4 regions of the Jeotgalibaca sp. MA1X17-3 genome follow, and region 1 is predicted to be linked to each of the others. Evidence: predicted binding sites of a transcription regulator. Region 1 holds the regulator's gene; each other region holds the start of a gene.
The links. Region 1 encodes Rex, which represses fermentation and respiration genes when NADH is low (regulators of the CRP and FNR family bind a similar motif). Its sites were predicted from a motif close to TTGTGAANTANTTCACAA; they were not measured.
Positions count from the first base shown of each region.

Region 2: a site for Rex is predicted at 2,372-2,389, ahead of pflB (formate C-acetyltransferase). Genes of this name have one in related genera too.
Region 3: a site for Rex is predicted at 1,940-1,957, ahead of adhE (bifunctional acetaldehyde-CoA/alcohol dehydrogenase). Genes of this name have one in related genera too.
Region 4: a site for Rex is predicted at 2,617-2,634, ahead of LZ578_RS03135 (TrmB family transcriptional regulator). Genes of this name have one in related genera too.

Region 1 covers NZ_CP090983.1:2,262,626-2,270,489, reverse strand. The annotation lists gene tsaD (tRNA (adenosine(37)-N6)-threonylcarbamoyltransferase complex transferase subunit TsaD) at 1-150, shown strand, start outside; partial or broken gene LZ578_RS11275 (ABC-F family ATP-binding cassette domain-containing protein) at 200-2,158, opposite strand; gene LZ578_RS11270 (redox-sensing transcriptional repressor Rex) at 2,507-3,142, shown strand; gene LZ578_RS11265 (DUF4305 domain-containing protein) at 3,455-3,661, opposite strand; gene LZ578_RS11260 (CPBP family intramembrane glutamic endopeptidase) at 3,697-4,365, opposite strand; gene groES (co-chaperone GroES) at 4,536-4,820, shown strand; partial or broken gene groL (chaperonin GroEL) at 4,870-6,488, shown strand; gene LZ578_RS11245 (sugar transferase) at 6,664-7,864, shown strand, end outside.
Region 2 covers NZ_CP090983.1:1,407,298-1,415,161, forward strand. The annotation lists partial or broken gene pflA (pyruvate formate-lyase-activating protein) at 1-29, opposite strand, end outside; gene pflB (formate C-acetyltransferase) at 105-2,333, opposite strand; partial or broken gene parC (DNA topoisomerase IV subunit A) at 2,624-5,061, opposite strand; gene parE (DNA topoisomerase IV subunit B) at 5,097-7,181, opposite strand; gene plsY (glycerol-3-phosphate 1-O-acyltransferase PlsY) at 7,384-7,864, shown strand, end outside.
Region 3 covers NZ_CP090983.1:1,565,965-1,573,828, forward strand. The annotation lists gene adhE (bifunctional acetaldehyde-CoA/alcohol dehydrogenase) at 1-1,780, opposite strand, end outside; gene LZ578_RS07765 (post-transcriptional regulator) at 2,007-2,288, opposite strand; gene yajC (preprotein translocase subunit YajC) at 2,326-2,700, opposite strand; gene tgt (tRNA guanosine(34) transglycosylase Tgt) at 2,782-3,927, opposite strand; gene LZ578_RS07780 (sugar phosphate isomerase/epimerase) at 4,053-4,814, opposite strand; gene LZ578_RS07785 (hypothetical protein) at 4,847-5,350, opposite strand; gene floA (flotillin-like protein FloA) at 5,649-6,644, opposite strand; gene LZ578_RS07795 (NfeD family protein) at 6,647-7,243, opposite strand; gene clpB (ATP-dependent chaperone ClpB) at 7,389-7,864, opposite strand, start outside.
Region 4 covers NZ_CP090983.1:619,057-626,920, reverse strand. The annotation lists gene LZ578_RS03150 (LysR family transcriptional regulator) at 1-491, shown strand, start outside; gene LZ578_RS03145 (sugar kinase) at 541-1,548, opposite strand; gene LZ578_RS03140 (IclR family transcriptional regulator) at 1,709-2,482, opposite strand; gene LZ578_RS03135 (TrmB family transcriptional regulator) at 2,754-3,560, shown strand; gene LZ578_RS03130 (sulfite exporter TauE/SafE family protein) at 3,604-4,506, shown strand; gene LZ578_RS03125 (ornithine cyclodeaminase family protein) at 4,544-5,539, shown strand; gene LZ578_RS03120 (sulfite exporter TauE/SafE family protein) at 5,948-6,850, shown strand; gene LZ578_RS03115 (hypothetical protein) at 6,921-7,864, opposite strand, start outside.

The DNA of each region.
Region 1 (7,864 bases):
GAATTACCGGATGTTGAATTATTGATTCCTCCTTTGAAATTATGTGGAGACAATGCAGCAATGATTGGTGCAGCAGCATATATTGAATTTAAGAAAGATGAATTTTCATCATTAAGTTTAAATGCTCGACCAGGTTTAATGTTAGAATAGTAAAAAAAGAAGGGGATACAATCGGAAAGCCGATTGTATCCCCTTCTTTTTATAAGTCTTCTAATTCTAAATGTAAGGATTCCCATTCTGACATAAGACTATCTTGTTGTTTTTGAGTTTCCATTAATTTTCCGTGATACTCTTGGACTTTTTCATGATCTCCAAATATTTCTGGCTTCGTAAGCTCTTTTTCGAGAGAGTGTATGTTTTCTTCAATTATTTCTAAAGTAGATTCCACCTCTTCAATCGAACGTTTTAATTTTCGTTCGATTTTTGCTTTTTCTTTACTTTCCAAGTAATCATTTTTAGTTTCTGTAGTTGAAGATACAATTTCCTTGGATACTATTGACTTTCCATTCTCTTCACTTGCTTTTAAACGTGCTAATTCAGCCTCTTCTTCTTTTTTCTGAAGATAATAATCATAGTCCCCCATGTACAATGTACTGCCTTCTTCAGAAAGTTCGACGACGGTAGTTGCGATTCGATTGATAAAGTACCGGTCATGTGAAACAAAAACTAACGTTCCATCAAAATCAATGAGAGCATTTTCCAAGACCTCTTTACTATCAATATCCAAATGGTTGGTAGGTTCATCTAGCATCAAAAAGTTATTTTTCTCTAGTGCTAGTTTACATAAAGAAAGTCGTGCTTTTTCGCCACCACTTAGAAAAGGAATCGTTTTTTCAACATCACTTCCTGTGAAAAGAAAACTACCTAAAATACTTCGAACGTCTTTTTCGTTCATCGTTGGGTGTTGGTCCCATATTTCCGCTAGAACGGTTTTATGATTGGATAGATTTTTTAATTCTTGATCGTAATATCCAATTTCAACGTTGGTCCCAAAATGGATATGTCCATCTATCATTGGAATAACATCTATGAGAGATTTCAAAAGAGTAGACTTTCCAATTCCATTGGGACCAACAATTGCGATTGCTTGGTGTTTTCGAATATCTAATTGAATGGGAGAAGAGAGCACGGTCTCTTCATAGCCAATGGACCCATTCTCTAAAGTCAGTACGACATTTCCACTTTCTTTTTCAATATCAAAAGAAAAGCGTGCTGAACGTTCATCCCCTTTAGGCCGATCCATCCGATCCATTTTTTCTAATCGTTTTCGACGACTTTGGGCCATTTTTGTTGTAGAAGCTCGAGCGAGATTTCGTGCAACGTAATCTTCTAATTTAGCGATTTCTCCTTGCTGTTTTTCATATTGCTTTAATTCTTGTTCGAATCGAGCTGCTTTTTCCTTTAAATAATAGGAGTAATTCCCCTTATATTGTTGGATGCTGCTACGACTAATTTCATAGACTCCAGTTGCTAGCTTATCTAAAAAATAACGGTCATGAGATACGATTAGTAGAGTTCCGTGATATCCTAATAGATAATTTTCCAACCATGCTAGTGTTTCGATATCTAAATGGTTTGTAGGCTCATCCAGAATAAGTAAATCATTTTTTTCCAAAAGGATTTTAGCTAATGCCAGCCTAGTTTTTTAGCCACCAGATAGTTGTTCAATAGGACGATCGTGGTCCTCATCATAGAACTGGAATCCATGGAGGACGGAACGGATTTCTGATTCATATCCGTAAGCATTTTTCTTTTGTAATTCTTGTTGAAGAAAGTCATAGCGCTCTAATGCTTTTTGATAGTCAGCTTCATCTTTTAATAAGGCTTCATCTGTTAATGCAATAGCCGCTTGTTCTGCTTCTTTTGTTAGCCGTATAACGGGCTCAAAAATAGTCAGCATTTCTTCCCAAATTGTTTTATTCGAATCGACTGCACTGTGTTGATCAAGATACCCAATGGAAACATTTCTTCCTTTAGAAACGACTCCAGCATCAGTAGGTTCAATCCCAGCTAAAATTTTTAATAAGGTAGATTTACCAGCACCATTTCTACCTACCAACGCAATACGTTCGTGATCTTGGATGGTAATATGGATGTTATCGAATAAAACGGTGGGACCGAAGTGGCGGGCTAGGTTCTGCCCCTGTAATAATATCATGTTGGTATCCTCTTTCTCTTAAGATAGTTTGTTTATTCTGAATATAACTAATAACGTTTATAGCAGGCTCTCTCATTTTAGCATATCCTATGTCGCACTGATAGAGTTAGTGATTCAGAATAATGGCATGTTCACAACTTTTTAATGTGAAAGCATCACTAATTTCTTCGTTAATACAAGAATTGTGGTCTTCCTTGTGCTTTTTTTTCACAAATCAGCTTAAAATGAAGCAACATACTGGATATTTCACAAACAAATGTTATACTAATACAGTAAATAAAAATAATGATTATATGAGATTCTATAGATAAATATAGGGAATCCCTATAAGAAAGAGAGAAAATAAAAATGTCAAACCCACATGATATACCTAAAGCAACAGCAAGACGTTTACCTATTTATCACCGTTACCTTCGTTACCTTCATGATGCTGGAAAAACAAGAATTTCTTCAACAGAACTTAGTGAGGCTGTTAAAGTAGATAGTGCTACAATCCGACGTGATTTCTCTTATTTTGGAGCACTTGGAAAAAGAGGGTACGGATATGAAGTGGAGTACCTACTGGACTTCTTTAGTAAAACCTTGAATCAAGATCGACTGACTAACGTTGCACTTATTGGTGTAGGAAATCTAGGACATGCGCTATTAAACTATAACTTTCATTTGAATAATAACGTACGAATCAGTTGTGCGTTTGATGTAAGAGATGATATTGTTGGAAAAATTGTTACGGGTGTTCCGGTTTATCCTTTGAGTGAAATGATGAACCAACTTCGTATTCAACAAATTGATGTAGCTATTCTAACAGTACCGCAATCGGTTGCCCAAGATGCTGCAAATACGTTAATCGAAGCAGGAGTGAAAGGAATCATGAACTTTACTCCAATCCGACTTTCTGTTCCCGATCACATTCGTGTTCAAAATGTAGACTTAACCAATGAGCTACAAACACTTATTTATTTCTTAGATAATGATGTTCATTAATACCTAAAAAAGACCTGTGAAATTCTCTAGAAGAATTTTACAGGTCTTTTTTTATGAAATAATTTAAAAATTAGTTTTTTTGAGATTGATAGTGTCTTAAATAGTGCTCCCTTGGCAATGTTCTTGAATAATTCTAATCTTTAATAAGACAGATGCATAAAGTGAAAGGACAGAAGCACCTTTTGGAGCTCTAGGAAATGGTAAGTGTTTATTTTCTTTTCATAAGGATATCACTGTTTAAGTGATTCAAAAAAATAGAAGAATCTAGGAATGCTTATCCCAGGTCCTTCTACATTAGAAGAGTTTTTAAAACTATTTTTTATCAATATTTTTTTTGATTTTAAAATAGGTACTTAACATTCGAATTCCTTGGACAATATTATTTGTAGCAAAAATAACACTTAAGATAGAGACAAATCCCCATCCAAATTTTATAACACCGTCAACTGCAAAATAAAAGAATAAAGCCGCAAGGACAAATTTCACTGTGATTTGAATTAATAAATCTTTTAAAGTCATATGATTCCTTTCTGATGGAGAGTTTTTTTAAGGTACTACAAAAAGAGTTCTGGAAAAAAGACTGGAAGGGAAGCAAAAGCGTTCATGATTCCATGTGCTAACATAGGAGTCAAAATGTTATTTGTTTTTCGATACAGATAACTGAACCATAAACCTAATGTTCCATAGATTAACATGTGGCCATCCATATGGGCAAGGGCAAATAACAAACTACTTACGACTGCAGCTCCGATGAAACCAATGTGGTCAACTAATTGAGTGACAATTGCTTTTCGGAAAACAAATTCCTCCATAATTGGTGCAAAGAGAGTTAACCCAAAAATATAAAGAGGATAAGTATTGGTTAGATCTAATAGGAGATCTGTATTTTGAGACCCGGGTGTGACTCCAAATATAGCCGTTTCAATGGAAGCAGCAATGACTTGAAGAATAATGGCACCAATAAAACCTAACACTCCCCAAAGGATGATTTTTCCATAAGAGGATGACTTTCCTTGAGTAATACTATTTACCGGAGTCCATTTCTTTTTCATGTTTAAGATAATCATGATAATTGATCCAATTAATGCCGTTACTAAACTAATGGTTAGGCTCATTTTAATTCGATCTTCTGCAGGTATGAATACCATGAGCGGAATCGGTAAAAATTGTATGGCTAAGTAAACTAGAATGATTATATTTGCTGTAGATAATTTTTTCTTCATTTCATAACCTTTCTATTTCAAATTTTATAAGCTTACAGAAAAGTATAACATAATAGATAAAAAAGTTAATCTTTTGTCTTGCAATCTATACAAGAATTGATTAAGATAGGTACATGGGTTAGCACTCACGATATTAGAGTGCTAACAAAAAAGCATTGGAGGGATTACTTTTGTTAAAACCATTAGCGAATCGTGTAATTATTGAAGTAGAAAAAGAAGAAGAAAAAACTGTAGGTGGTATTGTGTTGCCATCATCAGCTAAAGAAAAATCACAAACAGGTACGATCATTGCGACAGGTACCGGTCTAGTAACCGATGCCGGAACTACGATTGAAATGACTGTTAAAGAAGGCGATCATGTTTTATTTGAAAGATATGCCGGAACTGAAATTAAATTTGATGGAAAAGAATATCTAGTTATAAAAGAATCAGATATCGTTGCAATTGTAGAATAAGAAAATCAATAAAACATTGAACAAAAAAATGATGAGGTGAAGAAACAAAATGGCAAAAGACATTAAATTTTCTGAAGACGCACGTGCAGCTTTGCTTCGCGGTGTGGATATATTAGCAAATACAGTTAAAGTTACTTTAGGACCAAAAGGCCGAAATGTAGTATTAGAAAAAGCATACGGTTCTCCACTGATTACGAACGATGGCGTTACCATTGCTAAAGAAATTGAATTAGAAGATCATTTTGAAAATATGGGTGCTCAGTTAGTATCAGAAGTTGCTTCTAAAACCAATGATATCGCTGGTGACGGAACAACAACAGCTACTGTATTAACTCAAGCGATTGTTCGTGAAGGTTTGAAAAACGTTACAGCAGGAGCAAACCCAGTTGAATTCGTCGTGGAATTGAACTAGCTACGAGAGCTGCGGTTGCTGGATTAGCAGAGATTTCTCAAACGGTTGATTCTAAAGAATCGATATCACAAGTTGCAGCCGTTTCTTCTGGTTCTGAAGAAGTTGGAAAATTGATTGCGGAAGCAATGGAAAAAGTTGGCAACGATGGTGTTATTACCATTGAAGAATCTAAAGGAATTGAAACAGAACTAGACGTAGTGGAAGGAATGCAATTTGATCGCGGATACCTTTCCCAATACATGGTTACAGATAATGATAAAATGGAAGCTGATTTAGAAAGTCCATACATTTTGATTACCGATCGTAAGATTTCTAATATTCAAGATGTACTACCATTATTAGAACAAATCTTAAAACAAAGTCGTCCACTACTAATTATTGCGGATGATATCGATGGAGAAGCTCTACCTACATTGGTTCTAAACAAATTACGTGGAACCTTCAATGTAGCAGCTGTAAAAGCTCCTGGATTTGGAGATCGTCGTAAAGAAATGCTTCAAGATATCGCAGTATTGACAGGCGGTACCGTGATTGCAGAAGATTTAGGATTAGAATTAAAAGATGCCACTTTAGAACACTTAGGAAATGCTAGCAAAGTTGTAGTAACAAAAGACAATACGACTATTGTTGAAGGAGCTGGCGAGAAAGAAACCATTGCACAACGCGTTGCGATGATTCGTTCTCAAGCTGCAGATACAACATCTGACTTTGATCGTGAAAAATTACAAGAACGTCTTGCAAAATTATCCGGTGGTGTTGGTGTTATTAAAGTCGGCGCAGCTACTGAAACAGAACTAAAAGAACGTAAATTGCGTATCGAAGATGCATTGAATGCAACTCGTGCAGCAGTTGAAGAAGGAATTGTCTCTGGTGGGGGTACAGCACTTATCAATGTACAACATCTAGTGGAGAAATTAGAATTGACAGGCGATGAAGCAACCGGTGCACGTATTGTTGCCCGTGCTTTGGAAGAGCCAATTCGTCAAATCGCAGAAAACGCTGGAAAAGAAGGTTCTGTGATTGCTTCTCAAGTGAAAGTAATGGAACATGGAATGGGCTATAACGCAGCTACAGATGAGTGGGTAAACATGATCGAAGCGGGAATTGTTGATCCTGCTAAAGTAGTTCGCTCTGCTCTACAAAATGCCGCAAGTGTTGCTGGAATGATCCTTTCAACAGAAGGTGTCGTAGCAGATCATCCAACTTTAGAATCAAACATGCCTCCAATGGATCCAGGCATGGGCGGAATGATGTAAGAATCGAATTAAAAAAAGAATAATCTTCAAGAAACTCCCCTATCAAATGCAGAAAAACTCTGATTTGATAGGGGAGTTTTTCGTTTGGAAAGGCTCCACTTTCATTCGTCTGTCTTTGGTTGAAGTTTCGTGGTAAAATGTATAAAGTCTTTATGACTTTAAGGAGGGAAACAACGTGAATCAAAAAGAAGAATGGACAAAAGCACGCCGGGTTTTGATTACCATCATTGACTTGCTGCTATTTATTGGATCATTATTTCTATCATTTAAACTAAAATTTGGCTCTGATATCCCATATATCAACTTTCAATCGTTTCAAGGTAGTATTTTGTATGTCTCTATTGGATTTATCATTGTGAATATTCTCTTTGGAACCTACATTTTATACAATAAATCAATTAGTGATTTTTTGTTTATTACGATTATTAGTCAATTTGTAATTTCATTATTTATTATGACTCTTACATTTGCGGGAAGATGGCTTACCTTTCCTCGATCGGTCATCCTCATTAACTTTTTTGTAGGGTGTATCATCCTGTTTGCATGGAGAGCCATCGTGTTCAAAACCTACCAACATTTAAGTGGAAGTAAACGAGTGATGATTGTTGGAATGGAAAAAGAAGTATTTGCGGCAGTCGATAATTTTTCGAATACTAAAAGCATTCGTCATCTCGTAACTCACGTAGTGCTATCTGATTACTACGAAAATGTCCGTGAAAATCTTCATGATATTGATATTGTCTACTTAGCAAGTCAGATTGAAGAATCTGAAAAACTACGTATTTATGGATTACTCATGCAAGAAGATAAAAAATTCTTTTTAAATACTAGTTTTGAAAATTTAGTGATGGTTAATCCAAATATGATGAACATCGAAGACGAAAGTATTATTGAAGTGGCTGCATTCCGAATTCCACAAGAAGATGGAGCAATCAAGCGTCTTTTGGATATTGCAATAGCTCTTTTACTAATCGTAGTAACGTCACCGATTATGTTGGTTGCGGCTATTCTTGTAAAAAGAAGTTCAGAAGGTCCGGTTTTATATCGTCAAATACGAATTACTAGAGAAGGACGAGAATTTGAGATTCTCAAGTTCCGTAGTATGGGTGTGACGGCGGAAGCTGAATCGGGTCCAGTCCTTGCTAGTAGTAATGATATGCGAGTAACCCCAGTCGGTAAATACTTGCGAGCACTACGTATTGATGAACTCCCTCAACTATTTAATGTGCTAAAAGGGGATATGTCCATGGTAGGGCCACGTCCGGAGCGTCCTTACTTTGTGGATCAATTTAAACAAATGAACCCACATTATTATTTACGACATAATGTACGTGCAGGAATTACGGGCTATGCACAAGTCTATGGAAAGTATGCTT
Region 2 (7,864 bases), 860 kb from region 1:
TGTACGAAACCAGTTTGAGGTGAGGTCATCATCATTAACTCCTTTTTCATCAATTAATAGAAAAAGGATAGATATTATATCTATCCTTTTTTTATTTTTTAAATTTACATACTTTCGTGCATTGTACGATTGATAACATCCATTTGTTGCTCACGAGTCAATTTAATGAAGTTTACTGCGTAACCAGATACACGTATAGTCAATTGTGGATAGTTTTCTGGATGGTCCATTGCATCTAGAAGAGTCTCTCTGTTAAACACGTTCACGTTTAGATGGTGTCCACCTTTTTTAATGTATCCGTCTAACATATTTGAAAGATTTTCTTTTTGAACTTCTTCTTCACGTCCTAAAGCTTTAGGAATGATAGAGAATGTATTGGAAATTCCATCTAATGAATATTTGTAAGGGATTTTAGCTACAGATGATAGGCTAGCTAAAGCTCCATGAGTATCTCTACCATGCATTGGGTTAGCACCTGGTGCAAATGGTTCACCTGCAAGTCGACCGTCAGGAGTAGAACCAGTTTTCTTACCATATACTACGTTAGAAGTAATGGTTAAAATAGAAGTAGTTGTAACAGAATCTCTGTATGTATGGTGTTTTTGAACTTTTTTCATGAATGATTTCAACAAATCGATTGCGATTTGGTCTACACGATCATCGTTGTTACCATATTTTGGATAGTCGCCTTCAATTTCAAAACCAGTTGTAATACCATCTTCGCCTCTGATGACTTTAACTTTTGCATATTTGATTGCAGAAAGTGAGTCAGCAGCAACTGAGAATCCAGCGATACCAGTTGCCATTGTACGCATAACATGAGTATCGTGTAGTGCCATTTCTAAGGACTCATATGAATACTTATCATGCATGTAGTGAATTACATTTAATGTATTAACATATAACTTAACAATCCATTCCATCATTACATCATATTTTTCCATTACTTCATCATAATCTAAATATTCAGAAGTGATTGGTTGGTATTTAGGTCCAACTTGTTTCTTAGTTTTTTCATCAATTCCACCATTAATTGCATAGAGTAATGTTTTACCTAAGTTTGCACGAGCACCAAAGAATTGCATTTGTTTACCAATCTTCATTGCTGATACACAACATGCGATACCATAGTCATCGCCCCACTCTGGACGCATTAAATCATCATTTTCATATTGAATAGCACTTGTGCTAATTGAAATTTTAGAACAGTAGTTTTTAAAGCCTTGCGGAAGCATAGTAGACCATAGAACGGTTAAATTAGGTTCTGGTGCTGCTCCTAGGTTCTCTAGCGTACGTAAGAAACGGAAGCTACTCTTTGTAACCATAGAACGTCCGTCAAGTGCCATTCCACCAATTACTTCTGTTACCCATTGTGGATCTCCAGAGAATAGTTCTTGGTAATCAGGTGTTCTTGCATACTTAACCAAACGTAATTTCATTACGAAATGATCAATAATTTCTTGAGCTTCTTGTTCAGTGATAACTCCATTTTCCAAATCACGTTGAATATAAACGTCTAGGAAAGTTGAAGTACGTCCTAGAGACATAGCCGCTCCGTTTTGTTGTTTTACAGCTGCTAGATATCCGAAGTACAACCATTGGAATGCTTCTTGCGCATTTTTTGCTGGTTTAGAAATATCAAATCCATAAATATTTCCTAACTCTTTCAATTCTTTCAAAGCTCTATACTGCTCACTGAATTCTTCACGTAAACGAATGATATCGTCTGTCATTGTTCCATCGCCGATATTTTCGTATTCATTTAACTTATCTTGCATAAGGTAGTCTACACCGTATAAAGCTACACGGCGATAGTCTCCAATGATTCGTCCACGACCATACGCATCTGGTAGACCGGTAATAATACCTGCGCTGCGAGCTGCACGCATTTCTGCTGTATAGGCATCAAAAACTCCTTGGTTGTGAGTTTTTCTATAATCACGGAAGATTTTTGAAATTTCTGAATCAATTTCATAGCCAGATTGAGAAGCCGCTTGCTCACTCATTCTTATTCCACCAAATGGCATTAAACTTCTTTTTAGTGGCTTTTCAGTTTGAAATCCAACAATTTTTTCTTTATCTTTATCGAGGTAACCAGCATCATGAGAAACAATAGTTGAAACCACTTTTGTATCCATATCTAGAACTCCACCAGCATCTCGCTCTTGCTTCGTTAATTCCATTACTTCTTCCCAAAGTTCTTTCGTATTTTCTGTTGCTTCAGCTAGGAATGCTTCGTCACCTTTATATTCCGTATAGTTATTGAGAATGAAATCGCGAACGTCAACTTCCTGTTTCCAAGTTCTTCCTTTGAATCCCTGCCATTGTTCCATGAGCTTGATTCCTCCTAAAAATATTTTTGTTTTTTTATTAGTGATATATGTAACACGTTTTATATTTATAGTATAACACGTTAAAAAGATTGTGCAACACTTATCAATTAAAAAATCAATTTTTTCTTTTTTATTTATCTATTTCGCCCATAAGTCTATTCTGACAACCTTTTAAAAAAATATATTTTTAAAAAAATCTGCTACTTATTTCACTTTCTGTGTGAAACAAAAAGAATCGAACTGTATTATATAACAGTTCGATTCTTATCTTTTTGTACTAAAACACATTTTTATTTTAGTGTTTGTGAAGAAAAAAACATTTTTCTTACGGAGAATACTTCTCCCTCACTTTGCTCATTTAAAAATGAAGATCCGTTACTGTATCGAGGAGTATAAGAAATATCTTTATTTACAATTTCTTTTTCTGCTCCCCGAGAAGTTTTAATGGAATAGATGGTGTTCAAATCAGAAGTCTCATCCATATAAATAACTCGATGTGGATTTGTTTTCAATTCTTTAAGAAGTAGAACGCCCCGCTTCGCTCTTCCCGTTCGGGCAACCTCACCTGAACGGAATCGTTTAACATTTCCTCGTTGAGTTATAATTAGGATTGGATACTTATCGTTTCCTTCTTCAAATACTACGCCGCCCACTACATAATCCTCTTCTTTAAGATTAATAGCCTTTACTCCACTTGTTCTAAGCCCAGTAATGGTTGCTTCCTCTACCAGGTATCGCAAGGCATAGCCACTATGGGTAATTAAAAAGACTTCTGGATTTGCTTGTCCTTCAACAAAATGAATACTTTGCACAACATCTGTTTTAGTTTTTAATTTAATTGCAACACTTTTTTCTTACGATATCCTCTAAAGGTTTTGTATTCAGAAAGTTCACTCTGTTTAATAAATCCTTCCTTGGTTATAAAAAGAACTTGCTTGTTTTCTTTATACTTGTCACCATTTGGTAGGATTTTTGCAGCTATCACTTCTTCTTCGGAATTAAAGGGGATCGTTTGGGATAAATGGTGACCCATTTCTTTCCATTTTAGTTCTGGAAGTTCATGAATAGGAAAATGAATATAATCCCCCTTATTTGTAAAAATTGCAATAGCATCCAGAGTAGATGCTTTTTCAATTAACAATGGTTGATCTCCATCACGCATTCCGATACTTTCTAATTCAGAAGCACCAAAAGAACGTTGGTTTGTCCGTTTATAGTATCCCTCTTTAGTTAATACGACATACACTTCTTCTTCGGCAATCAAAAACTCGGTTTCAATTTTAATTTCATCAATTTCTTCTTCTACAATCGATCTTCTCGGTGATGCGAACTTTTTCTTAATTTCAGAAAGTTCATTTTTCATCACTTTATACAAAATCTTCTCATTTTTTAAAATACTATTGTAAGAAGCAATTTGTTCGTTTAATTCTAACTTTTCATTTTGTAAAGCCACAATATCTGTATTCGTTAATCGATACAATTGTAAAGAAACGATTGCTTCTGCTTGAATTTCTGTAAAATTAAAGGATTTCATTAAGTTTTCTTTAGAGTCTTTTTTATCTTTACTATTACGAATCAGATGAATAACTTCATCCAAAATCGACATCACTTTAATAAGAGCATCTACAATGTGGAGACGTGCTTCTGCTTTTCTAAGGTTATAATTTGTTCTACGAGTGATTACTTCTTTTTGATGGCCAACATATGCTTGTAAGATATCAGCTAACCCAACTTGCTTCGGACGTCTCTCATCAATTGCCACCATATTAAAATTATAATTAATTTGTAAATCGGTGTTCTTAAATAGATAATTCAAGATTCCGTCTGTATTGGCCTCTTTCTTCAGCTCTATCACAATTTGAAGACCGGTTCGATCAGACTCATCCCGAACTTCTGCTATTCCTTCTATTTTTCTATTGATTCTTATTTCATCAATCCGTTTAACAAGAACCGCCTTATTTACTTCATAGGGAATTTCATTAATCACAATTTGTTGTTTCCCACCACGTAACTTTTCAATCTCCGTTTTAGAGCGAACAACTACTTTCCCTTTTCCAGTTTTGTAAGCACTTTTTAATCCTTCTAAGCCTTGAATAGTTGCTCCAGTAGGAAAATCAGGTCCTTTCACATATTTCATTAACTGACTTAAGGTTGCATTTGGATGATCAATCAAATGCAAGGTAGCATCAATTACTTCTCCTAAGTTATGAGGAGGGATATCCGTTGCGTACCCTGCAGAAATCCCAGTAGTTCCATTAACTAGCAAGTTAGGATAGCGTGCTGGTAAAACAATAGGCTCTTCATCTGTATCATCAAAGTTTAAAATAAAATCTACAGTTTCTTTATCAATATCACGTAAGAGCTCTGCAGATATTTTAGACAGACGTGCTTCGGTGTACCGCATCGCTGCTGCTGGATCTCCATCCATACTTCCATTATTACCGTGCATCTCAATTAGAGGCTCCCGCATCTTCCAGTCTTGACTCATTCGTACCATCGCCTCATAAACACTAGAATCTCCATGCGGATGATAGTTTCCGATGACGTTTCCGACGGTTTTTGCTGATTTTCTAAATTGTTTTTCGGATGTATTTCCACCTACGTACATAGCATAAAGAATCCTTCGCTGTACAGGTTTCAATCCATCACGTATATCTGGAAGGGCACGGTCTTGAATAATGTACTTTGAATAGCGACCAAAACGATTACTCATGATGTCTTCCATCATCAACTCTTTTATTCCTTGTTCTTGTGCTTCTCCCACTACCTGTCACCACTTTCAATATGAAGCTCTATTTGATCAATTTCATCGCTTCTATCTATTAATTTTTCTTTTTTATCTTTTTTCATTTGTTTTTTTACTTCTTCTGAACCTTCATTCACTTCATTTAAATCAATGGAATCGTCTTCTAAAATGCTTTTTTCTTCTTCCATAGAGAATTCAACATTTTTCTCGATCCATCTTCTTCTCGGCTCTACTTTATTTCCCATTAACGTTGTTACTCTTCGCTCTAATTGAGCTTTATCATCCACTAGGACTCGGACTAACGTTCGAGATTCAGGATCCATGGTTGTTTCCCATAGTTGGTCAGCATTCATCTCACCCAATCCTTTGTATCGCTGAAGGATGTAGCCTTTTCCAATGATTTTAGTTTTTTCTACTAATTCTTTTTCTGTCCACGCATACTCAATTTTTTCCTTTTTACCAATTCCTTTAGATATTTTAAAAAGTGGTGGTTGTGCCAAATAAATTTTCCCTGCTTCTAGTAGTTCTTTCATATATCGATAAAAAAATGTCAGTAATAGAACTTGAATATGAGCCCCATCCGTATCCGCATCCGTCATGATAATGACTTTGTCATAGTTACTATCTTTTAAATCAAAATCAGTTCCTACTCCGGCACCAATCGTATGAATGATCGTATTAATTTCTTCGTTTTTAAAAATATCTTGAATACTGGCTCGTTCTGTATTGATTACTTTTCCTCGTAACGGAAGGATTGCCTGGAATTTTCGGTCTCTTCCTTGTTTAGCTGAACCACCAGCAGAATCCCCTTCGACAAGAAATAATTCATTCCTTTTAGGATTCTTACTTTGAGCTGGCGTTAATTTACCAGAAAGAAGAGAATCTCCTTTGCCTTTTTTCTTTCCATTTCGAGAAAGTTCCCTTGCTTTTCGGGCAGCATCTCTGGCTTCACGAGCCTTCAATGACTTTCTAACTAACATTTGAGCTGTATCCCCATTCTCAATGAGGTATACACTTAACTTTTCATTGATGAGGTTGTCCACAATAGAGCGTGCCTGTGGGGTACCTAGCTTGCCTTTGGTTTGTCCTTCAAATTGTAAAATCTGTTCTGGGATGCGTAAAGAAAGTACTGCTGTAAGACCTTCTCTCACGTCACTTCCTTCTAGATTTTTATCCTTTTCCTTTAACAAGCCGACTTTTCTAGCATATTCATTGAATGCTTTTGTCATACCGGTTTTTGCACCAATTTCATGTGTTCCACCATCTTTAGTACGTACATTATTGACAAAAGATAAAATGGTTTCAGAATAAGCATCATTGTATTGAAATGCAAAATCTACTTCAATACCTTCTGCCTCTCCATTAAAACTTGAAATTTCATTTAGGCTATCTTTTTCTTCATTTAAATAGGCTACGAACTCTTTAATCCCTTCTTCATAAAGAAACGTATCATTTTTTTCGGAACGTTCATCTGTTATAGAGATTTTTAATCCTTTTAAAAGGAATGCAGATTCACGCATTCGTTCTGCTAAAACATCATAGGATAATTGTGCATTTCCAAAGATGATTGGATCAGGTAAAAAGTGAACGACACTACCATTTTTCTTATTGATATTTTTCTTTTTCTTTATTTTTCCGTGTGGTTTCCCACCATCTATAAAAGACATCATATAAAGAGTTTTATCTCGTACAACGGACACATCTAAATATTCGGAGAGAGCGTTCACTACGCTAGCTCCTACACCATGTAGTCCACCAGATGTCTTGTATCCACCTTCTTGTCCAAATTTCCCACCTGCGTGTAGAACGGTAAAAATAACTTGCATGGTTGGAACTCCAGATGAGTGCATCCCAATCGGCATCCCTCTTCCATTATCTGTTACAGTGATACTTTGATCTTTATGAATGATTATTTCTATTTCATCTGCATAACCCGATAAAGCTTCATCGACTGCATTGTCAACAATCTCATATACCATATGATGAAGTCCACGGCTATCTGTGGAACCAATGTACATTCCTGGTCTTTTACGGACCGCTTCCATTCCTTCTAAAACTTGAATGGATTCATCATTGTACAAATTCTTATTTATTTCGACCATACTTAAACTCCTTCATTCGTCCGTAAATCGAACATCTATTCTATTATCATACTGTAAAACCATACTCTTGTAAAAGAGAAAAGTAGATGATAACCTTATTCTATCCGTATAAATTATTATAAACATAGTAGGAAAAACTAAAAAATAATGTTAATATTGTCTTTGTATTATATTTAAATCATTTATTTGAGGAGTGAACAGCTTGACCTCTTTAATTTGTATCATCCTTGCTTATTTACTAGGATCGATTCCTTCAGGTGTGTGGATTGGAAAACTCCTTTATAAAAAAGATATCCGTGAGTTTGGTAGTGGGAATATGGGAACTACAAACACATTCCGTGTTTTAGGTTCAAAAGCCGGTACGGTAGTTCTTATTTTAGATATCCTTAAAGGATCCGTAGCTACTTTATTGCCTATCTGGTTAGGAGCAGACATCCATCCTCTAATAACAGGAGTTATTGCTTCTGTAGGACATACTGTCCCAATTTTTGCCGGATTTCGTGGAGGAAAAGCAGTTGCAACGAGTGCTGGAATTATTTTAGCATATAATCCCTTGTTCTTCCTACTAGCTATCTCAAGTTTCGTCATTTATTTGTTTATTTCTAGTATGGTGAGCTTATCCAGTATTTTAGCTTGTTTAACAGCTGTGATTATCTCATTCTTTTTAGGTGATCTTCCCTTAA
Region 3 (7,864 bases), 700 kb from region 1:
GGTTAATTTTATATGTACGTTTACGGATATCCAAGTATTTTTGTTTTGCTCCAAAGAAATTACTTTCTGGGTGTTCGTAGAATAACCACATTGCTTTAGCTGCATCCATTGGAGATCCTCCACCGATTGCAATAATGGTATCTGGTTCGAACTCTCTCATTTTATTGGTTCCTTGTTCAACTGTTTTCGTAGTAGGATTTGGCTCTACATCAGAGAAAATGCTATAAACTACTTTATTGGTACGTTTTTTTAGTTGTTCAATAACAACATCAACATATCCTAATTGAACCATCCCTTCATCACAAACGATAAATACACGTTCTACATCTTGCATATCTCGTAGGTAACGAACAGAGTTCTCTTCAAAGTAAATACGGTCTGGTACTTTAATCCATTGCATGTTATTTCTCCTTTTTGCGATAGTTTTAATATTTAGGAGATCAAAGGAAGTTACGTTCCCAGATACTGAGTTCCGTCCATAAGAACCACATCCTAAAGTCAATGAAGGAAGGTTATTGTTGTAAAGTCCACCGATTCCTCCTTGTGCTGAAGGAGAGTTAACTAAGATTCGACATGCTTTCATTTCTTTTCCAAATTCATTTACAAAATCTTCTCTTCTTGTATGAATAGATGCTGAGTGACCTAATCCATTTAAATTCAGCATATCTTTACATAGAGCAAATCCGTGTTTGGTTGAAGTTGCTTCCATCATTGCCAAGACTGGAGATAATTTTTCTCTAGATAGAGGGTACTTTTCACCTGCACCTGGTAATTCAACAATTAAAATCTTCGTTTCTATTGGAACTTCAATTCCAGCCAAAGCAGCAATTTTCACTGCAGGCATCCCTACGATTTGACTCTTTACACCTGTTTTTGTTTCATTCATCATTGCATCTTCTAATTGTGCTTTTTCGCTATCTTTTACGAAATAAGCTTTGCGTTTTAAGAATTCTGATTTTACTTCTGCATAAATTTCTTTGTCAACGATTACTGCTTGCTCAGATGCACAAACCATTCCATTATCGAATGTCTTAGAAATTACTAAGTCATTTACCGCTCTTTTTACATTTGCAGATTTTTCGATATAAGAAGGTACATTTCCTGGTCCAACTCCTAATGCTGGTTTCCCAGTAGAATAAGCAGCCTTAACCATTGCGGATCCACCAGTAGCTAGTACAGCAGCAACGTCAGGGTGATTCATCAGTGTACTTGTTTTCTCCATGCTAACTCCATCAACCCATTGAATACATCCTTCAGGTGCGCCTGCTTCTAAAGCTGCTTGATATAAAATTTCAGCTGCTTTCTTAGAACACTGTTCTGCACTTGGGTGGAAAGAGAAAATAACTGGGTTTCTTGTTTTCATACAAATCAAAGCTTTAAAAATAGTAGTTGAAGTTGGGTTGGTTGTTGGAATGATTCCAGCAATAACTCCTAATGGTGCGGCAACTTTAATAATTTGGTCTATTTCGTTGTCTTCAATAATTCCAACTGTTTTATTTTTCTTGATTGCATGCCAGATATTTTCAGAAGCATATATATTCTTTAGACATTTATCTTCATAAACACCGCGTCCTGTTTCTTCCACAGCCATCTTTGCCAATTGCATATGTTGATCAAGTGCACTTAGTGCCATGTGATGAACAATCTTATCTATTTCTTCCTGGTTCATTGTTTCCAAAATTTCTAATGCTTGTAGACCTTTATCTGTATACCCTGAAATAATTTCTTCAGTGGTGATTTCTTTTTTGTTTTCCTTCTTAGATTTAATATTTGTACTCATTTAATTTCCTCCTAAAGTTTGATATCCTTTTCACAAGTAATTATAAAACAAGTTGAACCAAATGTAAATAGGTAAATGTGATTTCTTTCACTATATTTAATTTAGCTGTTACAAAAGCTTTTCGACATACATTTATCCTTTTTTTTGAAACCGTTTCCATTGTGAAGTAATTAGCAATGTCGCCAAAAAAGAAGAAGACCTTATCTATTTGGACAAGGTCTTCTTCTTATAAAAATTCTTCAAAATTTATTTCGTCTAATGATGAAACTTGATAAATTTGTGCTTCTAAAGTCTTAAAATCAAAAAATTGATTGACCGTAAAATTCATAATATCAAAAACCCTTTGGTAGTAATAAGACGGAACTGAATGTTTCCATACATGATTTTTGAAACAAATATATAATTCTTTTGCTTCTATGTTATCGTACCCCTCTTTGGAAAATTCCGTTACCTTGTAATTAAACCAGGGAAGTAATTCATCATAAAAATCAGTATGCTCTTCATTCATCCGTATTCCACTCCATCATGATTTCAATATCTTCAGATCATAGGTTGGTTTCATCAGAATCTTCAGTATCATCAAACACAACTGTATCTGCTGGTTCTTCTACATCCGATTGTTCTACTATTCCGTCATTTGTAGCAATGGTTGATACATCAACAATTCGCGAAATCGCACGTTTTTCAAACGTTAAGAAGATTCCTTCGCAATCCAAGATAACTGTATTATTTGTTAAGTTTACTTCATCTACTACTCCATGAAGCCCACCAATTGTAACAACTTTATCTCCTGGTTTGATTTGATCCAACATATCTTTTGTTTTTTTCGCCTGTTTTTTTTGAGGGCGAATCAAAATGAAATACATTACACCAAAAATTAAAGCATAAAATAGAACCATCATTATTGTACTTTGTGGCATGTTATTTCCTCCATATTCTTTTTCTAATATTTTTTACTACTATATACTGTACCAAACATGGGTGCATCTTTACAGTCCCATTTAAAACTTTCTGGCATTTTCTTTATTATAGCCATATTCTTCTATAAAAGCTTCTCTGAATTCCAAAAGATTATCATCCATAATCGCTTGTCGCACATTGGTCATCAAGTTAATTAAGAAATGCAGGTTGTGGTAACTTGTTAGCCTCATACCAAATGTCTCATCTGCTTTAAATAAATGACGGATATAAGCACGTGTATAATTACGACAAGTATAACAGGAGCATTTTTCATCAAGTGGTCTAAAGTCTCGTTCATATTTTGCATTTTTAACGACTAGTCTTCCTTGGCTCGTCATACATGTTCCATTTCTAGCAATTCGAGTTGGTAAGACACAGTCAAACATATCAATTCCACGAATCACTCCATCAATCAGAGAATCCGGAGCTCCTACTCCCATCAAATAACGAGGTTTCTCATCAGGAATCTCAGGAGTAATGTAATCTAAAACATGATTCATTTCTTCTTTCGTTTCTCCAACGGATAGGCCACCAATTGAATAGCCAGGAAAATCCATTGAAAGTAATTCCTTTGCACTTTGCAATCGCAAATCTTTAAAGCCAGCTCCTTGAATGATTCCAAATAAACCTTGGGTATCAGCCTTTTGATGTGCCTTTAAGCCACGTTCTGCCCATCTGCTTGTTCTTTCTACAGACTTCTTAATGTAATCATGACTTTCAGAAAAAGGCGGACATTCATCAAAGCTCATGATAATGTCTGCTCCTAGCTGATTTTCAATCTGTATTGCTTTTTCTGGTGAGAGAAACATTTTGGATCCATTCAAATGATTTCTGAAATGAACACCCTCTTCTGTAATGGTCCGATTTTCTGATAAAGAAAATACTTGAAAACCACCAGAATCAGTTAGAATTCCTTTGTCCCAGTTCATAAATTTATGAAGCCCACCCGCTTCTTCTACCAAGTCGGCTCCTGGACGTAACCATAAATGATAGGTATTACTTAATATAATTTGAGATCCCATCTCATCTAGCTCTTCGGGAGACATTGATTTAACAGTTGCTAGAGTTCCAACTGGCATGAACATTGGTGTTTGAAAAGTCCCGTGAGGAGTAATGATTTCTCCCAATCGAGCACCAGTATGTTTTTCTTTTTTTATTAATCGATAACGGATTGCTGGTTCTGTCACTATTGTTCTTCCTTCCATAAACTAGTCAAAAAATAAGTATAACACAGCTGAATGAGTCCGTGAAATAAAAAATAGGAGCGAGCCCTTCACTTTAAAGAAAGGCTCGCCCACATATTCGAAAGAGTTTAAATGGACCGAATAATTTGTAGCTCTTTTTTCAATACATCTATAGCTTCTTCTTTATTTCCACATGAATATTCAATTGCTGCTTCTTTGTCTGAACGAAATGTATCCAATACAGAAGACAAATCTATATCCCCTTCATTAAAGAGTGTAGGAACTATTTCTCTATTTTTTTGAATCTTCACATTTTTTATATGAATGTAGTCAACAAAGTCATTTAAAATTCTAGCAGATTGCTCAGGAACTTCTCCGATAAAAGCAAAGTTACCAGTATCAAAAATGATAGACACAGGAATTTTATATTGGTGAGCCTTTAGAATCCATAAAGAAAGGAGTTCAGCACTGCCACCTTTTTCACTTTGATCATTTTCAATAGATAACTGAACGGAAGGAAAACGCTCCAAATACTGATTTAATTTTTTTACAATAGAATCTGAAAAACTCTCAAACTCTCCTAACGTTAATTTCAGTCTTTTTGCATGTAGATCTTTTGCTTCTTGCAAATAGACTTCTAATTGTTCGTTAAGTTTACCTGCTACAAACAATGTATCTGGAACCGAGTAGTATACTTTTAAGTTTTTTAATTTTGCTTTTTCTCTAGTCATATTTAGTTCACTATCGAAATTTCGAAAAAACTCACGGCGAACTTCAACAAATGGAACTTCCAATGCACGTAGCTCATTAAAAAATTCCCATTGCTTTTTATTTCCTTCTACTAGTTCTTCTTGAAAGGCTATCATATTCACACCTATTGACTGGGACACTTTTGAACTCCTTTCTCTTTTACGATTCTATTTTAGTAGCTCTGCCTATCCAATATTTCTTTCGATAGAATTGCATTTTTCAACCATTTCTTATTATCGGAATAATCTTTATTTTTCTTGCTTTGTTTTTTTGAAACAACTAATTTTTCTTCAACAACTGGAGCAAGAGAATCGAACGTAAGTGAATCAGATATATCATCATACATTTTAGTAAAAGAATCGTACTCTTTTTCAAAATCAGTTTCCAAGATGCTCTCCTGATTGGTTTGCATATCGATTACTTTTTCACGTGCGATTGGTTTATTTCTTGGGTATGATTTTATTTCATCAACTGGATCGATACGTTCGGTAACCTCACTCTTCAAAGCTTCCTGTATGAGAGGCCAAACATCTTTCCTTCTTACAAAATTCCATAAATTTCTTTTCCAACTTTTTGTGTTAAAGATATTTTTAATTTCTTGATGATATTGCGTAGGTAAATTGTTTACCAATAAACGGTAGAGTTCTTGTGGGGTTTGTTTGAAAAGATTTTCCACAATATTCTTCGCATTTAGAGATGACAAACTGGTATCTTTTAATATAGGACGCTGCGTGTTCGTTCTTTGGCTCTGAGAAGAGTTTCGAATAGGTTTCGAAGCATCAGTCCTTCGACGTTGACTCGCTTGTATCCCCCTCTATTCATAGACTGGGGGCGTTCATTTTTTTTCTGTTGTTGCGTACTTCTTTTTTTATTTGAACCACCTATTATATTCTTTATGAAACTAAACCAAGCCAACCCCGCTAAAATAACAATTAAAATTTGAAATAAAATCGGTATGATGACTATGATCAGATTCATTCAGAATCACTTCTATCGTAATTTTGCCCAGAAAGCGAATTACGCATATCAGTATCTGCATTAATATTTTTCATTTTATAGTAATCCATCACACCAATGTTTCCATTACGCAAAGCTTCTGCTAGTGCTAGAGGTACTTTTGCTTCTGCTTCTACAACTTTAGCACGTTGTCTTTGTACTTCAGCAATCATTTCTTGTTCTTCAGCAATCGCAAACGAACGTCTTTCTTCTGCTTTTGCTTGTGCTACACGTTTGTCTGCTTCTGCTTGTTCTGCTTGTAGTTTTGCACCAATATTACGACCTACATCCACATCAGCGATATCAATGGATAGAATTTCAAAAGCAGTACCAGAGTCTAAACCTTTGCGCAAAATCGTGCGAGAGATTGAGTCCGGGTTTTCCATTACTACTGAGTGAGTCGCTGATGAACCAACAGTAGTAACAATCCCTTCACCAACACGGGCGATAATTGTTTCTTCTCCAGCTCCTCCAACTAAACGTTCAATGTTTGCACGTACTGTTACTTTGGCCTTTGCTTTTACTTCGATCCCATTCATCGCAACACCGGCAATAATTGGTGTTTCAATAACTTTAGGATTAACACTTACTTGTACAGCTTCAAAAACATTTCTTCCAGCTAAATCAATTGCTGCTGCTTGCTCAAATTCTAAGTCGATATTAGCTCGTTGTGCCGCAATCAATGCATCGATAACCATATTAATATCCCCACCAGCTAAATAGTGAGCTTCTAATTCATTAATATCAATATTTAAACCTGCTTTTGTTGATTTGATCATGGGTTGAACGATAAAACTTGGTGATACTCTTCTTAAACGCATCCCAATCAAATCTGATATTTTTAGTTTAACACCTGAAAATGATGCCGTAATCCAAAGACCTACTGGTACAAAACGGAAGAATAATGATAGTACTAGTAAGACAATTACTGCAATAACGATAATTCCTATTAATCCTTCTGGTAAAGTATTCATTCTTACAACTCCTTGACTGTTATTTTAATACCTTCTACATTAATCACTTGAACGGAAGCACCTTCTGAGATAATCGGTCCATTACTTACAACATCCAAGTTTTTTCCATTGATATCTGCTTTCCCTGAAGGACGTAGAGTAGTTAATGCTGTCCCTGTTTTCCCTAAAAATAGAGTATAATCTTTTCCTGAAGAATATCCTTTTTGCTTGTTCGTGGAAGAACTCAATACAAGATTAACTTTTCCAGGTAAAAATTTATAACCTTTTTTCAGAAGGATATAAGCTGTTACAACCGCTACAACAATCGCAACGGATAAATCGAAAATACTTTCCCATAAATTTGAATAATTTAAGAAATAACCAAATCCCAGCATGGCGGCTCCGGTAATTCCTATCAGTCCAAACCCGGGTACAAAAACTTCTAAAATCATTAACAAAATTCCCACTAAAAATAATAGAAGAGTAATCCATGTTCCATTTCCCATAATGATAAAATATACGAGAAAACTGAGAACACTCAACCCTCCATATAGATAATAGGTTTTTGTAAATAACATCATGACTAAACAAATAAAACCAAATACTAAAAACAGCATCATTTCTTTTCACCTCCTGAGTGAAAGTGGTTTACTCTTTTATAGAGTACTACCTTCTCACTCTATTTTAACGCAAAATAGTTAATAATAAAAGCAGCACAAGAAGAGTACATCCTTTTTGTGCCACTCTTAACAAAACCTTCATTCTTTACTCATCTGTTTGATGGAATACCACTTTTTGATTATCCATATCTGCTTCTACTATTTGTTTTTCATAAATCGTTCCAGCAATAATTTCACGGGCCAGTTTATTTTCTATTTCATTCGTTATAAACCTTCTTAAGGGCCTTGCTCCATATTGTGGATCATACGCTTGTACTGCAATCCAATCGATGAGAGTTTCTGTTGCAGTAAAATGAATTTGTCGTTCATTCAATCGTCCTTGTAAGTCTTTTAAAATTTTACGGATAATCTGATGAATATCTTTTCTACTTAAAGGTGTAAATAAAACAGTATCATCGATCCGATTTAAAAATTCAGGTTTGAAAGTCATCTTCAACAAGTCCATCACTTGTTGGTTTGCTTCACTTGAAACTTCCCCTTGTTCATCCATACCATCTAGTAAGTATTGAGATCCCAAATTACTAGTCATAATAATAACTGTATTTTTGAAATCTACTGTTC
Region 4 (7,864 bases), 760 kb from region 1:
CAAAGACATTAATTGAACGTGTTGAATATGGTACATTGGATTTTGCTTTCATTGAGGGAGACTTTAATCAAAACAAATTAGGTTTCCAACAAGTTTCTGATGAAAAATTCATTGCCGTTTGCGCTCCTGAAAATGACTTATGGAAAGAAAAGCGAAGTATTTGGGATTTATTTTCTAATCGGGTTTTGATTCGGGAGCAAGGATCTGGAACTCGTCTCATCTTTGAAAATCTCTTGCATTCCAAAGGAGTTAGTTTAAGTAGCTTCTCTCACACTACAGTGATTGGAAATATAGGTGCAATCAAACAATTAGTTTCTGAAAACAAAGGGATTTCTTTTCTATACCGCCTATGTGTGGAAGATGAACTAGAAAAAGGGTTCCTTAAAGAAATTTCTGTTAGCGACCTAACCATCTTACATCCATTTCATATGATTTATTTAAAGAAAAATCGTGAGGTAGATAAAATTAAAGAGTTTACTCACTTTTATTAAAATCAAAAGCAGCTGTATTCCCTTTTTCGGGGATACAACTGCTCTTTTTTTATCTGTCTACTCGTGCATCGCTACTCATGATGCGTTCTGTTTCTCCAATAGTAAAGGGAGATGCATCTCCAGAAATCGTATGTTTCAATGCTGAAAATGCTGTTGCAAATTCAATAATATACTGAGGATCTTTTTCTTCTAAAATACCATGCAGGACACCCGATGCAAAAGCATCTCCGCCTCCAATACGGTCAATAATAAAGTCCATATCATGTACTTTCGAATACGTTGTTTTTCCATCTTTCCAGAATGTTCCTTGCAATGTATTGTGAGTTGCAGAAATAACATCACGAATGGTGGAATACATGATTTCAACATTTGGATACAAGTGATGAATGGCATCATAATAATAAGCAAGTTCATCCGAAACATCTGCACCAGCTTCTTTTATTCCCAAAAAGTTAATTGCATCTAATTTACCAGCAGAAAGATAATCTACATATGGTAAAACACTCTTCAAGAACACACCTGCTTCTTCGACACTCCACAACTTCGCACGATAGTTCATATCAAAGTTTACTTTTATTCCACGATTTTTTGCTTCCTTCATTAATTCGTAAGTCATTTCTCTAGAATCTTCTGATAAAGCAGCCGTAATTCCTGTAATATGGAGTAAATGTTTTCCTTCTAGCAGTTCATCAATATTGATTTCTTCTTTTTTCATTTGTGATATAGAAGAATGAGCGCGATCATAGATAACGGTTGTTGGACGGCCTCCAGCACCTGGTTCTACGTAATAAGTTCCTAAACGTTCGCCACCATATATAACAGGGCTTACATCTACACCATATTTTTGAACATGTTTAATGGCTGCTTTAGCTAACTGATTGTCTGGGACTTTCGTAAAATAAACGGACGGATGATTCAAGCTACTCAAGTTAATGGCTACGTTCGCCTCTGCTCCACCATAATGTAATTGCAAACCCGTTGTATCAAAAAAATGGACACCTACTTGAGTAGATAATCTCGCTAATGTTTCGCCTACGCATAAAATTGTTTGATTCATATGATTCCCTCTTTTTCTATTATTTTTTTAAAATACCTTACACATACTTTCTAAATAGGAAAACAATTATTCATATAGGAAATGTCTCTTTCATTATAAATCATTAATCCAGTCTGAACAACCCACATTCGACAATCCTATCAAATAGTAGTCTTTCCTTTTATAAATAGAAGTGAAGTTGGGCTAATTCTTTTAGTATTTCAGATTTAACTTCCATAATGGCATGAATTACTTTTTCTTCTAATTCGGCTGTACGTCGATAAGCTGGCATGCTAACACTAAATGCCCCATAGATATTATCTTCCCAAGACAAACTTGCGGCAATACAAAACACTTCAATTTGTTCTTCACTATTATCAAATGCATATCCTTTTTCACGAACCATTTTCAGTTCCTCTTTTAATACTTCTCTACTAGTTATGGTATGGGGAGTATAAGCCTTTAATTCTGTTCGTTCTAAGTAACGATCTACTTCTTCTTCTTTTTCCTCTGCCAAGATCGCTTTCCCCATCGCTGACGCATACATCGGTTTCGTAAAACCAATACGAGAAGTTGTTACAACAATTGGGCGAAGTGATTCTATTTTATTGATATACATAATTTCATCTGCTTTACGTATGGAAAGATGGACTGTCTCATCTAAAGAGGCATGTAACTTTTTTAAGTAAGGATAGGCAATTTTAGAAATATCTAAATCAGATAGGTATTGACTAGCGTATTTAACTAAGCCATTTCCTAACTGATAGGTCTTTTGTTCTGAATCTTTTTCCACATAACCAATCATTTCTAAGGTCATTAATATTTTGGAAGTTGTTGAATTAGTCATTTCCGTTTCTTTAGCAATCATATGAAGAGGTTGAGGAGAACGCTCTGTTGATAGAAAATCTAAAATTTTTGATGCTTTTATTAGTACGGTTCCATAAGGTTGAGTCATCTTTTTTTCTCCATTCTTACTTGGCTATTCTTTTTCAAATATAAGGCAAAAAAAGACGATTTGCAATACAGCACCCTTTTCTATACTCTATTCCACTGATGAAAGATTAGTTTTTCGTGAGATTTTAATTAAACTTGTGTTTTATTTCACATTTCTATTGACTCTGAAAGAACATGGTTCTATACTAGGAGTTACCAAGGGTAGCAACTACGATATTCCGAAGCTAATTATTTCCAGGGCCCTGGAAACCGCTTCATGAAAGGACGTTCCTATGATCAATCTAATTAATGTTTTAAAAGATTTTAAATTTACAGAATCAGAAGCAAAGATATATATTTCCTTACTTCAACATGGAAGCTGTACTGGTTATGAGCTGAGCAAAGTATCTGGTGTTGCTCGATCCAAAATCTATAACCTTTTAGAAAATTTAGTGTCTAGAGGGATTGTTGAACAAAGTACCTCTGACAACACCATTCTTTACCAAGCTATTTCGACTGATCAATTATCTAGTCTATTGACTGGAAGTTTTCAAGATACAATGACTATTTTTCATGAAGAAAGTGCACAACTTGTTAAAAAAGAAGAAAATCAAACCATTTGGGAATTGGAAGAATGGAACAGCATTCGCGCTAAAGCTATCCTACAAATCGAAGAAGCTACATCCAATCTGTTGATTCAAATATGGATCGATGAGTTAGATGATGAATTAGTTGCACTTATAAATAAAAAACAAAATGAAATTGAAAATGTTGTGGTCGTTTTATATGATTCAGAAGCTCGTTACGATACAACCCTCACTCATTTTTATCCACATGGTTTTGAGCAAGATAAACTAGATGAAATTGGTCATAGATGGATTACTGTAGTTGCTGATAAAGAAGATATTTTATACTGTACCCTTCCTTTTAAAGGAATTGCTAAAGCCATCCATACCAAAAATCCAATGCTCGCTTTCTTTGCTAGTGAATATGTCATTCATGATGCCTATTGCTTACGCTTAATTGATGAATTTCCGGAACAGATCAAAGCGCGCTATGGTGAGGATATGGAAGGTCTCCGAGATATTTTTTCATTTTAAAATTAAAAAATAAAACATATACCTATATAATGGAGGAAAAAAAATGTTATTAACTGTTATTCTTATATTAATTGTTCTCGTAAATGGTACTTTTGTAATGCAGCTTGTGAAAGATTTAGTTAAAAATAAGGAAAGTTTAGCAAAAGAGCCTGGAAATCCAATCGCAATGGCCTTTTCACAATTCTTTATTTATTTTTTATCTACTTTCGGTATTTCTGACTTTGCAATTGGTGCTTCCCTATACCCGAAAGCAAAATGGGTTGGAGATAAAAAATTACCTGGTACCTTGAATGCAGCTTGTGTAGTTCCTGTAGCAGCAATGGCTTTGGCTTACATTTCTTCCATTGAAGTTGGGGTTGCTACCCTACTTGTACCAATTGTTGCACAAGTTATCGGTGCCTATGTTAGTCCACGTTTCGTTGTAAAATTACCAAAAAACACCATTAAAAAATTCGTAATTACGGGTCTTTTAGTTGCTGCAGGTTTAATTTTAGCTGGTAAATTGGGTGTGTATCCATCTGGTGGACAAGAAACTTCTTTAACGGGCTTTAAATTAATTCTATTAGGTGTTCTTTCTATGATTTACGGTGCGTTGAATAACATTGGTATCGGATCATACGCTTTAACAATGGCTACCATTTATGCGTTTGGCTTGAATCCTGGTGTTGCTTTCCCTATTATGATGGGTGCCTGTACTTTTTCTGTTCCAGTTGGAAGCATCCAGTTCATCAAGTTGGATTCTTACTCTCGTAAAATCACCCTTTTCTCTGCAACATTTGGTGTAATTGGTGTATTAGTAGCTGCATTCTTAGTAAAAGGTCTAGATACCAACGTCTTGCAATGGGTTGTACTAGCTGTTATCTTTTATAGTGTCTACTCTATGGCAATGGATTTACGTAACGATAAAATTGCAAAACAAAATATAGCAAGAGATTCAATCGGTTAATCTTTTTAAAAAATTATTGAACAGGAAGGAAGTTCTTATGCAAATCTTAGTATTGAAAGACCATGAAATGAAAGAAGTATTGTCCATGCGGGAAGCAATCCAAGCAGACAAAGATGCCCTATCTCTTTATTCCAAAGGAGAGGTTACTATCCCTTTGAGAACGAATTTAAATATACCTGAGCAAGAAGGTCAGAGCCTTTATATGCCTGGCTATGCTGCAGACGCTTCTGCTTTAGGAGTGAAAATTGTCAGTGTTTATCCTGGTAACATCAAAAAAGGATTGACTAGTGTACCTGCAACAATGGTATTAGTCGATACAGAAACCGGACAAGTTTCTTCCATCATGGATGGAACGTATCTTACTCAACTACGTACTGGCGCTGTCGCTGGTGCTGGAACCGATGAACTGGCTCGAAAAGACAGTTCCGTGTTTACCTTAATTGGGACAGGCGGACAAGCCGAAACACAACTCGAAGCAGTTTTAGCCATTCGTCCTATTAAACAAGTCTATGTTTCAGATTTGGATATGGAACGAGCAAAAGAGTTTGCTAATAAAATGACTTCACTTTATGGTGAAAAATACAATACAGTTATTGAAGCTGCTCCTTCATTGGAGGATGCTGTTCGCCAATCTGATGTAATCACTTCTGTTACTACATCTCCAGTGAAAACTTTTGAGGGTTCATGGGTAAAACCAGGTACACACATTAACGGTGTTGGCTCTTATACGCCTGCAATGGCTGAAATTGATGCAAACATTTTAAAAAATGCTCACAAAATTTATTGTGACACGAAAGATGCATTAGTTGAAAGTGGTGACTTTACTCAAGCAATCGAAAATGGCTTGTTCAACTCCGATGACATTACTGGTGAGCTTGGAGATCTAATCAACGGGAAAACACCCGGACGGGAATCTGAAGAAGAAATCACTTTCTTTAAAACAACTGGTAATGCCGTTCTTGACATTGTCACTGCACAACGAATTTATGAAGCTGCAAAAAAAGTAAATATTGGTTCAATTTTAGAATTTTAATTCTATTTCAGTACCATTCCCTGACGAATTCCACTTCCGTCGGGGTTTTTTTATGCTTAAAATTAGTTTTCACTAAGAATCTGCTAGAATTAGCGCTTTATCTTCCGCTTTGTTTGACTCTAAAATCTTAAGGTTTTATACTATGTACTCCCTTGGGCAGTACAAACCATATTTTATTAAATCTATTCAATGATTCTTGGAAAGTCTATTCATTAAAAAAACCGTTGTTAATAACATGGTTTCATTTCTTTGTATACAAAGATTGAAGATAGACTTATTTGTGTTGATTCAAAACATAAATCTACTGCACTATTCTGGGCCTACTTATAATTGAATTCACTATTTGATTATCGGTGTATTTTATCAAGAGATTTTTAAAAAATAAATGAAGATACTGGAGGAGCAAATATGATTTTACAAATAATCTTTATTCTCATCGTGGTAGCTAATAGTACTTTTTTAATTACATTCGTGAAAGATTTGTTTGCACATAAAGCAAGTATTGCCAAAGAACCTGGAAATCCAATTTTAATGGCCTTTTCACAATTCATGATTTTTTTCCTTTCTACTTTTGGTATTTCTGACTTTGCTATTGGTGCATCTTTATATCCAAAAGCAAAGTGGGTAAATGATAAGAAATTACCAGGAACATTGAATGCTGCTGTGGTTATTCCTGTATTTGTGATGGCGATCGCCTATCTCACTTCTATTGAAGTAGGACTAGCTACTTTAGTTGTTCCAATCGTTGCTCAAACAATCGGTTCTTACATCAGCCCGCGCTTTGTTGTTAAACTACCAAAGAACACTATTAAAAAATTTGTAATTGTAGGATTACTGATAGCAGCTGGACTAATTTTAGCTGGTAAACTGGGTGTCTATCCAGCTGGTGGACAAGCTACTTCTCTATCCGGATTCAAATTAGCCTTATTAGGTGGTTTATCATTGATTTATGGCGCATTGAACAATATTGGAATTGGTTCTTATGCATTAACAATGGCAACTATTTATGCATTAGGCTTAGATCCTAGTGTTGCTTTTCCTATTATGATGGGTGCTTGTACTTTATCTATTCCCGTTGGGAGTATTCAATTTGTTAAATTAGACTCTTACTCTCGTAAAATCACTCTATTTTCTGCTGTGTTTGGCGTGATTGGTGTATTAGTTGCTGCATTCTTTGTAACCGGCTTGAATACCAACATGTTACAATGGATTGTCCTAGGTGTTATTTTCTACAGTGTTTATTCCATGAGTATGGAATTACACCATGAAGAATCTTCCACAAGCAATACCTTAGCAAATGACCCTACTTGATCTTGTAATAGAATAAAAAACGCTCTCCAGTTAGAAATTCTACTGGAGAGCGTTTTTTAGTATAATTTTTTTACCAAAATAAATCTTTATCAAATACAAAAGAAACAACTGCCTCCGTAAAGAAGTAATCTCCTTCCATATCTGATTCAGAATCATTTTTATTATTTGATAGAATCATTCCTTGGTGTGCTACATTTTCTTTCGTACTATGATGCTCAAATAAGTCTGTAATAATTTTCTCTGCATCTTCTCGGTAGCTCTTTACACTAGTCAGTTTAGCAAAAATTAGTAATCCATTTGCTGTAATGGCAGCTGCCGATGGATTTACTTTAATATAAGTTTGAAAATTTTCTAAGAAGTCATCTACAAATAGTTTAGCTGCGTCTATATATTCTGGTCTTCTCGCATAACGAGCTGCTAGAGAAAAACCGTATATAGCCCAAGCTAAACTCATAGCGACAGAACTCTGTTTTTCCTCTTCAGAAGAAGCTCTTTCTTCAATAAACTCTCCTGTTTCAGAATTAAAAAGACAAGATTGACAGAGCGATCCATCTTCACGAATAAAATATTGAATGATAGTAGTTAAATGAGCTTCGGCGACATGTTTATAGCGAATATCTTCAGTTTCTGATGCTGCCCAAAATAATAAGGAGGCATCCATAACCGAATCAATCGTAACCAACTGATTCTCACCTTCTTCAAACTTCGAACCGATAAAGTTTCCTGCTACATTAAATCGGGCCATTTGAAGGTTGGCTGCTTGTAAGGCTCTCTTTCTCGCATCTTTATCACCAGTCACTTTATAGTCTGCTAAACTTGTTAATGTCCACATAATTCCATCATTTTGATCGAGCTTATCAGGATCAAAAAGACTATTTTCTAATTCTACTTCTAATTCGCGTGCAAGCATGGCGTATGATTCATCGTCGATAGCTTGATAGGCTTGCCATAAAACTCCTGGCCAATAACCTGCGATTCTTTGTTCAGAATCTTCTAAAAGATAGGTTCCATTAG